Linked DNA regions of Prosthecomicrobium sp. N25. The protein of the gene in region 1 interacts with the protein of each later gene in a pairwise test. Links are inferred from orthologs where the notes say so. Each region holds a gene or a part of one and is shown on either strand. Other genes may lie near its edges.

The links. The genes of interacting proteins can lie anywhere in the genome.
Region 2: the proteins of grxD (region 1) and WBG79_RS18920 interact in binary tests that used the Escherichia coli proteins (3 or more experiments, as listed by UniProt). The link is inferred for Prosthecomicrobium sp. N25 from one-to-one orthologs.

Annotation. Positions count from the first base shown.
Region 1 is NZ_JBBCAT010000004.1:44,894-50,120, reverse strand. What follows is about bases 1-2,995. They hold grxD (Grx4 family monothiol glutaredoxin), read left to right. Parts: upstream 1-1,327; coding sequence 1,328-1,663; downstream 1,664-2,995. Other genes in these bases: WBG79_RS22285 (DMT family transporter), read right to left, coding at 2,183-2,995; WBG79_RS22290 (hypothetical protein), read left to right, coding at 1,795-2,118; WBG79_RS22300 (BolA family protein), read left to right, coding at 1,017-1,253; purL (phosphoribosylformylglycinamidine synthase subunit PurL), read left to right, coding at 1-985. Outside these bases: more of WBG79_RS22285, read right to left, coding at 2,996-3,112; WBG79_RS22280 (Fur family transcriptional regulator), read right to left, coding at 3,109-3,555; WBG79_RS22275 (hypothetical protein), read right to left, coding at 3,635-4,195; WBG79_RS22270 (hypothetical protein), read left to right, coding at 4,411-4,677; rpsD (30S ribosomal protein S4), read right to left, coding at 4,765-5,227. UniProt on the Escherichia coli protein: Monothiol glutaredoxin involved in the biogenesis of iron-sulfur clusters.
Region 2 is NZ_JBBCAT010000002.1:875,690-879,097, forward strand. What follows is about bases 454-3,408. They hold WBG79_RS18920 (BolA family protein), read left to right. Parts: upstream 454-1,770; coding sequence 1,771-2,046; downstream 2,047-3,408. Other genes in these bases: cobS (cobaltochelatase subunit CobS), read right to left, coding at 454-769; WBG79_RS18915 (J domain-containing protein), read right to left, coding at 1,027-1,650; cysQ (3'(2'),5'-bisphosphate nucleotidase CysQ), read left to right, coding at 2,160-2,990; cysD (sulfate adenylyltransferase subunit CysD), read left to right, coding at 3,260-3,408. Outside these bases: more of cobS, read right to left, coding at 1-453. UniProt on the Escherichia coli protein: Transcriptional regulator that plays an important role in general stress response. Has many effects on cell morphology, cell growth and cell division. Acts by regulating the transcription of many genes, including dacA (PBP-5), dacC (PBP-6), ampC and mreB.

The DNA.
Region 1 (5,227 bases):
GTCCCCCGACCTCGCCTCTCGCCGCTGGGTCGTCGAGCAGTACGACCACTTCGTCCAGGGCAACACCGTCCAGCACCCGGGCGGCGACGCCGGCGTCGTGCGCATCGACGACGGCCGCAAGGGCCTAGCGTTCACTTGCGACGTCACCCCGCGCTATTGCGAGGCCGACCCGTTCGAGGGCGGCAAGCAGGCGATCGCGGAAGCCTGGCGCAACCTGACGGCCGTCGGGGCCCTCCCCTTGGCGGTCACCGACAACCTCAACTTCGGCAACCCCGAGCGGCCCGAGATCATGGGACAGTTCGTCGGCTGCATCAAAGGCATCGGCGAGGCCTGCCGCGCGCTCGACTTCCCCGTCGTGTCCGGCAACGTCAGCCTCTACAACGAGACCAACGGGCAGGCGATCCTGCCGACTCCGGCGATCGGCGGCGTCGGCCTGCTCGCCGACGTGACGAAGTCGGTCGGTATCGGCTTCCGGGCCGACGGCGACACCATCATCCTCGTCGGCGACACCGCCGGCTGGCTCGGCCAGTCGGTCTTCCTGCGCGAGATCCACGGCCGCGAGGACGGCGCCCCGCCGCCGGTCGACCTCGCCGCCGAAAAGCGCAACGGCGACTTCGTGCGCCGCCTGATCGACGAGGGCCGCGTCGGCGCCGTGCACGACCTCTCCGACGGCGGACTCCTCGTCGGCCTTGCCGAGATGGCCATGGCCGGCGGCCGGGGCGCCGCCGTCACCCTCCCCGACCGCCGCACGCCGCCGCTCCACGCCTACCTCTTCGGCGAGGACCAGGCCCGCTACGTGCTGACCGCCTCGCCCGCCGAGGCGGCCCACATCCTGGTCGAGGCGGCCATGGCCGGCGTCCCGGCTACCATGATCGGCTCGGTCGGGGGCCGGTCCTTGGCAGTCGCCGACCGGCTCGCCATTTCCGTTGAAACCTTGACCGAAGCGCACGAGAATTGGTTTCCGCGCTTCATGGCCGCGGCCTGACGGCGGCCGGCGCGGGGACGAGGAGACTTCCATGGCGATGGATTCGCGCGAGATCGAGGCCATGATCCGGGCCGCCCTGCCCGACGCGACGGTGACGATCCGCGACCTGGCCGGCGACGGCGACCACTATGCGGCCGAAGTGGTCTCGGCGAGCTTCAAGGGCAAGAGCCGCGTTCAGCAGCACCAGATGGTCTACCAGGCGCTGAAGGGCAAGATGGGCGGCCAGCTCCATGCCCTCGCATTGCAGACGAGCGCACCGGAGGCTTGATCCGGAGCCGTTCGGGAGCATATCGAAGTCGACAGGACCGGAACGCCCGATCTTGACCCGGGCAGGAGGCAGACATGACCGACGTGCATCAGTTGATCGACGACGAGGTGAAGGGCAACGACGTCGTGCTCTTCATGAAGGGCACCCCGCAGATGCCGATGTGCGGCTTCTCCGGCCAGGTCGTCCAGATCCTCGACTACCTGGGCGTCCCCTACAAGGGCGTCAACGTGCTCGCCTCCAACGACCTCCGGCAGGGCATCAAGGACTATTCCAACTGGCCGACGATCCCCCAGCTCTACGTCAAGGGCGAGTTCGTCGGCGGCTGCGACATCGTCCGCGAGATGTTCCAGGCGGGTGAGCTGCAGGCCCACCTGAAGGACAAGGGCCTCCCCGTCCGCGAGACGGCCTGACCCGATCTTCCCCGGCCGGCCGCGTGCCGCCGCCGGCCGGGGCGCTTACATTCAAAAGTTGTGTTTTGATTTTGTTCTTGTCCTGTTCGCAGACCCGTGCCAGTGTGTCGAGAGCGAAACCGGACACGCCCATGGCCGACGAAGACGACAGGATCGCCAGCCACACCCTCCACCTTCTCCAGGAGCTCCGCGCCGAGATCCGCAGCAGCTTCGCGGCTGTCGATCGAAGATTCGCCGAGATCGAGCGACACTTCGAATCCGAGACGCAGGGCCTCCATGTCGGGCTGGCGGAGTTGCGCGCCGAAATGAACCGCAACTTCGAGGTCACGAACAGCATGCTGGCCGGCGAGATGTCGACGCGCGCCTTCGCCTTCAAAGGGATCGAAGAGCGCTTCCTCGCCAACGAGCGGCGCCTGACCATTCTCGAGGCGCGCTCGGACGCCCGCAAGACCTAGCGCCTGGACCGTCGCGCCTTCGTACCTCCCGTCGATCCGGGTGCCGCGCCCGGGTGGCCCGGCCCTACCGCCCGGACTTCGGCCGGTTGATCAGCACCATGCCCCCGATGACCAGCGCCAGCGCCGCGCCGAGCCGCCAGTCCAGCCGCTCGCCGAGCAGCAGGTGGCCGAACAGGACGGCGAAGAGCGGGCTCAGGAACGAGAAGGCCGCCAGGATCGGCACCGGGTGGCGGGCCATCAGGCGGAACCAGACGAGGTAGGTCAGGAACGCCACCCAGACCGACTGGTAGAGGATCACCAGGAGGACCCCCGGCGAAAGGCTGGCCGGAAGCGCCCGCGGCTCGAGCGCGACCGCGATCGCCGAGACCGGGATCGACAGCGCGAGCTGATACCAGAGCACGCGGGTCGCCGGAGCCGCGCGCAGCGCCGTAGCCTTGATCACGATGTTCGAACTCGCCCACAGGAAGGCGGCGCTCAGCATCATGAGGTCGCCGATCCAGGCATTCGGCGCCGTCGGCGCCCCGAGCCCGTCCGCGAAGGCGACGACGAGCCCCAGGAAGGCCGCCCCGAGCCCGGCCGTCTGCCAGAGGTCGAGCCGCTCGGCGGGAAGGAAGAGGCGCGCCAGGCCCGCCGTGAACAGCGGCATGGAATAGAGGAAGATCACCCCGCGCGACGCGGTCGTGAAGGCGAGCCCGCCGAAGATCAGCAGGAACTCCACCGCGAAGACCGAGCCGACCCAGAGCCCGGGCGCGAGCGCGGCGTCGCGGACGAGCATCGGCTCGCCGCGGAGCCGCATCCAGCCGGAGAGGAGCGCGGTCGCCAGGATCGCGCGAACGAGGCTCTGCGCCGCCGCGGACATCTCGGGCAGGGCGAGCTTGACGGTCACGAGCTGGAAGCCCCAGCTCGCCATCAGGACGACCAGCCAGACGCCCGCCGTCAATGGCAGCGCGCGGCCGGCCGCCGGGCCCCGGGTCCCGCTCGCCTCGGCGCTCAAGAGTGGTCGTGCCCGCACCCGTGGACGCGGCCCGCCGGGCCCGGCTCCGCCCCGTCGTCACGACCCGCGCAGGCCTCGCAGAGGCCGCGGACCTCGATCGTCCGGCCTTCCAGGCGAAAGCCGGCGCGGCCCGACACGGCCCCGAGAGCGCGATCCACCTCCGTCCCCGGCCACTCCTCCACGCGCCCGCAGTCGCGGCAGACGGCGAAGACGGCGCCGGCATGTTCGTGCTGGCCGTGGCAGGCGAAATAGGCGTTGAGCTGTTCGAGCCGGTGCACCCGACCGTCGCGTTCGAGCCGCTCCAGGGCGCGGTAGACCACGGGCGGAGACTGCACGCCCTGCGGCCTCAGCGCATCGAGCAGCTGGTAGGCCGTCATCGGCTTGTCGGACCCGCAGAGGACGGCATAGACCGCCTCGTCGGTGCCGGAACGCGGTCGCGCCATCATGTTCTCCGGTGTGTCGCCCGGCCCGGACCTTAAGGGATCCGCGCCCGGCCGTCAGCAGGGAAAGGCCGCGAGGCCGCTACTCCTCGGAGAACGGCTCCTCGGTCGCCTTGCAGGCGGGCAGCTTTCCCGTGAGCCGCTCGATCTTGCCGCCCTGCCGGTCGAGCCGGAACGCCGCCAGCACCCGCTTCACCGGCTGGCCGACCGCGCCGCCCTCGTGGAAGACGAAGACCATCGGTGCCTTGTCCTTGGCGTTGCCCGCGCACTCGATCGAGAAGTTGCTCTCGGAACTCACCTTCGTCCGGAACGCCCCGATGATGCGCCAGTCGCCCTTCAGGCGATCCGTCGGCCCGTCGAGCCGCCACACCACCACGGTCGTGTCGCCGGACGGATCTGGACCGCCGGACAACACGTCGATGCGATGCAGGGCGAAGCCGTCCGCCGGCAGGTCGCGCGGCGGATGGATCGCGCCGAACCCCGCGCCGGACAGGAGCGGATCGAGCTCGCCCTCCGCGTCGGGCTGGATCGACATGCTGGCCGTCTTGCCGACGAACTGCTTCAGCGGGTCCTGGGCGGGGGCCGCCACCGCCGCGCCGGCCATCAGGACCGAGAGCCCGAGAGCCAATCCTGCCTTCCTCATCACGCCCTCCTTCGCTTTGCCGGCCGCAGAAGCCCGCGGCACCCGTCCGAATCGCTCCAAACCGCCGGTTGGTTCGAATTGGATTCGATCACGAAATCTTGCCGAAACCGCGCCCCGGCACAGTCACGACATGGACACACCGACCCCATATCAGGAGCCCTGAAGGGCCTGGAGCCCTTTCGCGACCCTGGATGCGAGAAGGAGAGGAGGGAACCATGCAAGACGCGACCCAGCGCCATGGCCCGAGCCGCCCCGACCGGCTGTTCGAGGCCAGGGACTACCTGGACCCGAACGTCGAGCCGGAGCTCGACGACATCCTGTCCGATCCCGTCGTACGCCTCGTCATGCGTCGGGACCGTCTCGACCCCCGCGCCGTCGGGGCCTTCATGCGCGCGACCGCCGAGAACCTGAAGGATGGGCGCGGTCCGCTGCCCTTCGTTCCGGCTCCCGGGCCGGTCGACGGCTGCATCGCCTGCCGCTGAAGGAGGGGGCGCGGCGCATCCGACGCCGCGAACGCGAAAGGCCGCCCGGAGGCGGCCTTTTTTCGTCGTCGGCCACGGAAACCCGGATCAGCGCGAGTAGAACTCGACGACCAGGTTCGGCTCCATGTGGACCGGATAGGGCACGTCGGTCAGGGCCGGGATGCGCGCGAACTTGGCGACCATCTTGTTATGGTCCACCTCGATGTAGTCCGGCACGTCGCGCTCGCCCGACTGCGTCGCCTCGAGGACGAGCGCGAGCTGCTTGGACGCCTCCTTGACCTCGATCACGTCGCCGATCCGCACGCGGTAGCTGGCGACGTTCACGCGGCGGCCGTTCACCCGGATGTGGCCGTGGCTGATGAACTGGCGGGCCGCGAAGGGGGTCGGCACGAACTTGGCGCGATACACGATCGCGTCGAGACGGCGCTCGAGCAGGCCGATCAGGTTCTCCGAGGAGTCGCCCTTCAGGCGCATGGCCTCGGTGTAGACCTTCTTGAACTGCTTCTCGGAGATGTTGGCGTAGTAGCCCTTCAGCTTCTGCTTCGCCTTG
Region 2 (3,408 bases), on another replicon or contig:
TGCGGGTCATGTCGGCGACGCGCACCATCTTGCCGACCGTGTCCTTGCCGGCGGCGTTCTGGAAGTGCTTCGCCTTGGCGAGGACGATGTCGACCTCCTTGTCGTGCGGCAGGTAGTTCAGCGTCACGACGATCGACCAGCGGTCCATCTGGCCCTGGTTGATCTGCTGGGTGCCGTGGTAGAGGCCCGAGGTATCGCCGAGGCCGATCGTGTTGGCGGTCGCGAACAGGCGGAACCAGGGGTGGGGACGGATGACGCGGCTCTGGTCGAGGAGCGTCAGCTTGCCCGAAACCTCCAGGACGCGCTGGATCACGAACATCACGTCCGGCCGGCCGGCGTCGTACTCGTCGAAGACGAGCGCGGTGTTGGTCTGCAGAGCCCAGGGCAGTATGCCGTCCCGGAACTCGGTCACCTGCATGCCGTCGCGGATCACGATGGCGTCCTTGCCGATCAGGTCGATGCGGCTGATGTGGCTGTCGAGGTTGACGCGCACGCAGGGCCAGTTCAGGCGGGCGGCGACCTGCTCGATGTGGGTCGACTTGCCGGTGCCGTGGTAGCCCGAGATCATCACGCGGCGGTTCTTGGCGAAGCCGGCGAGGATCGCCAGGGTGGTGTCCCGGTCGAACAGGTAGTCCGGGTCGAGGTCCGGCACATGCTCGCTGCGCTCCGAGTAGCCGGGCACCTCGAGGTCGGTGTCGATGCCGAACATCTGCCGGACGGACAGCTTCATGTCCGGCACGCCGTTCGGGCTCTTCTCCATCACATTCATCTCGCCTCCGTCGCCCGCGACGCATCGCGGGTCCATGGTCTCCGGCCGCCCGCCCGAGGCAGGACCGCCGCCGGAGGCTCAGTCAGGTTCGCCCCGGGGCTCGGACCGGAAGGCGGCGGCGGCCGGAGCCGCCCCGCTCGCTCAATGTCCGTCGGGTGTCATAGAACGGTTTTGCGCCGCAGGGAATCTGAAACGGCTCGGCGGGACCATTTTGCGCGGCTGACCCGCGCGACGCGAAGGGCGGCCGCCGGGCCGGTTCAGCAGAGGCCGGCGCCCTTCAGGTAGTTGTAGGCCTGGATGATTTCCTGGAGACGCCCCTCGGAGGAGCGGTCGCCGCCGTTGGCGTCGGGGTGATGGCGCTTCACCAGGGACTTGTAGCGGGACTTGATCTCCGGGCCGGTCGCCTCCTCGCCGAGGTCGAGCACCTCCAGGGACTTGCGCTCGAGGTTCTTCAGCTTGCGGCGCGGGGGCTCGGGCGGGGCTTCGGCCTCGGCGGAGCGGAAGCGGCCCTGCCGGCGCAGCAGGAAGAAGGCGTCGTCGTAGCGCGGCGACCAGGCGCCGGACCCCGGCTCCCGGCGCCAGCCCTGGGGGTTCGCGCCCATGGTCCAGGTGGGGCGGTGGCCCGTCTGCGCGTCCTTCTGGTAGTCGGCGATCGCGTCGTCCTTCATGCCGGCGAAATAGTTGTAGGACTTGTTGTAGAGCCGGACGTGATCGATGCAGAACCGGTGGTACTCGCCTTCGCGGCTGCGGCCCTTGGGGGCCGGATGCGTGCCCGCGGCGACGCAGCCCGCCCATTCGCAGAGCGGGGCGCCGTCCTTCGGGGTCCGGTCCTCCTCCGGCTTGATCCGGATTCGGTCGAAGAGCTTGGAGTCGAGCTTCATCGTCGGAATTATGGTTCGCCTACCGCCGGCCCACAAGGCTCGCACCCCGCCTCGGATCGTCCGGCACCCATGCCGGCAGGTGCGCTACAAAAACCGAGAGAGCGATGCTATCTGGTCCGCATGACCGATCGTGCCAAGAGCTACCAAGAGCGTATCCGCGAGAAATTAACCGCAGCCTTCTCGCCGGCGCGGCTCGAGGTCATCGACGAGAGCGACCATCACCGCGGCCATGGCGGCTGGCGGGAGGGGGGCGAAACCCACTTCCGCGTGCGCATCGTCGCCGAGTCCTTCCGCGGCGCGTCCCGGGTGGAGATGCACCGGCTGATCAACCGGGTGCTGGCGGAAGAGCTGGCCGAGCGGGTGCATGCCCTCGCCATCGAGGCGTCGGCGCCCTGAGGGGTCGGACGAGTCCAACCGCGCACCAGCCGACCGTCCGCGCTACCGCGGTTTACGCGGGGCCGGCATATCTGTATGGCTCTCGCCGACCTGATCAGCCGAGAGACGTGCCCATGACCATCGACCGCGCACTCCTGGACGGCCTGGCGCGGGCCGCCGTGGCTGGAGGGCAGGAAGTCCTCGCCGTCTACGGGACGGACTTCGCCGTGGCCGCGAAGGGCGACGAGAGCCCGGTCACGGAGGCGGACCGGCGGGCCGAGGTCGTCATCCTCGAACACCTGGCGACGCTGCTGCCGGGCATGCCGGTCGTTGCCGAGGAGCAAGCATCGGAAGGCCGCCTCCCGGCGGACCTCGGGCGACGGTTCGTGCTGGTCGATCCGCTCGACGGCACCAAGGAGTTCATCTCGCGCAACGGCGAGTTCACCGTCAACATCGGCATCGTGGAGGATGGCGTCCCGGTCGCCGGGGCGGTCCTGTTGCCCGCACTCGGCCAGATCTATCTCGGCGCCCGCGGGCTCGGCGCCTTCGCGGGCGAGGTCGACGGCGAGAGCATCGGCACCTTGCGGCCGATCGCTGTCCGCAAGCCCGGGGCGGGCGGGCTGGTCGTGATGGCGAGCCGGTCGCACGCGGGGCCGGAGACCGAGGCGCTGCTCGCCCGGCTCTCGGTCGCGCAGCGGATCTCGGCCGGGTCGTCCCTCAAGTTCTGCCGGATCGCCGAGGGGTCGGCTGACCTCTACCCTCGCCTCGGGCGCACGATGGAGTGGGACACGGCCGCCTCGGACGCGGTCCTGCGGGCGGCGGGCGGGTCGGTGGTGACGCTCGACGGGACACCGCTCGCCTACGGCAAGCGGCGTCAGGCGGAGGACAGCGACTTCGCCAATCCCTGGTTCCTCGCCGCCGGGGCGATCGACCTCGGGGCCGTGGTGGCGGCCGCCTCTCGCTGAGGCGGGGTGGAACATTCGCCAAAAAAAGAATAGGAAGCGGTCCGCGACGGCGAGCCGGCGAATGCGCTGCCCGGGCCGGGCGGGGCCGCGGAAGCATTTTTCGTTGTCGTCCCTGACCGGATCCCGGCGGAGTAACCCTGGAACGAAGTCGAACGGCAGGTCAGCTTGCCGAAAGGCACGATTCCGCCTAAATGCCGTGGCTTCAGGCAGGCACCCATTCGTGCGCGCGACGGGACGCGACAGTCCTGTCCAGCGGTGAGGAAGCTCCTTTGTCCATCGATCGCAACACGCATCTGAAGCGGCTCGAGGCGGAATCGATCCGCATCATCCGCGAGGTCGCCGCGGAGTTCCGCAATCCGGTCATGCTCTATTCGATCGGCAAGGACTCGTCGGTGATGCTTCATCTGGCGATGAAGGC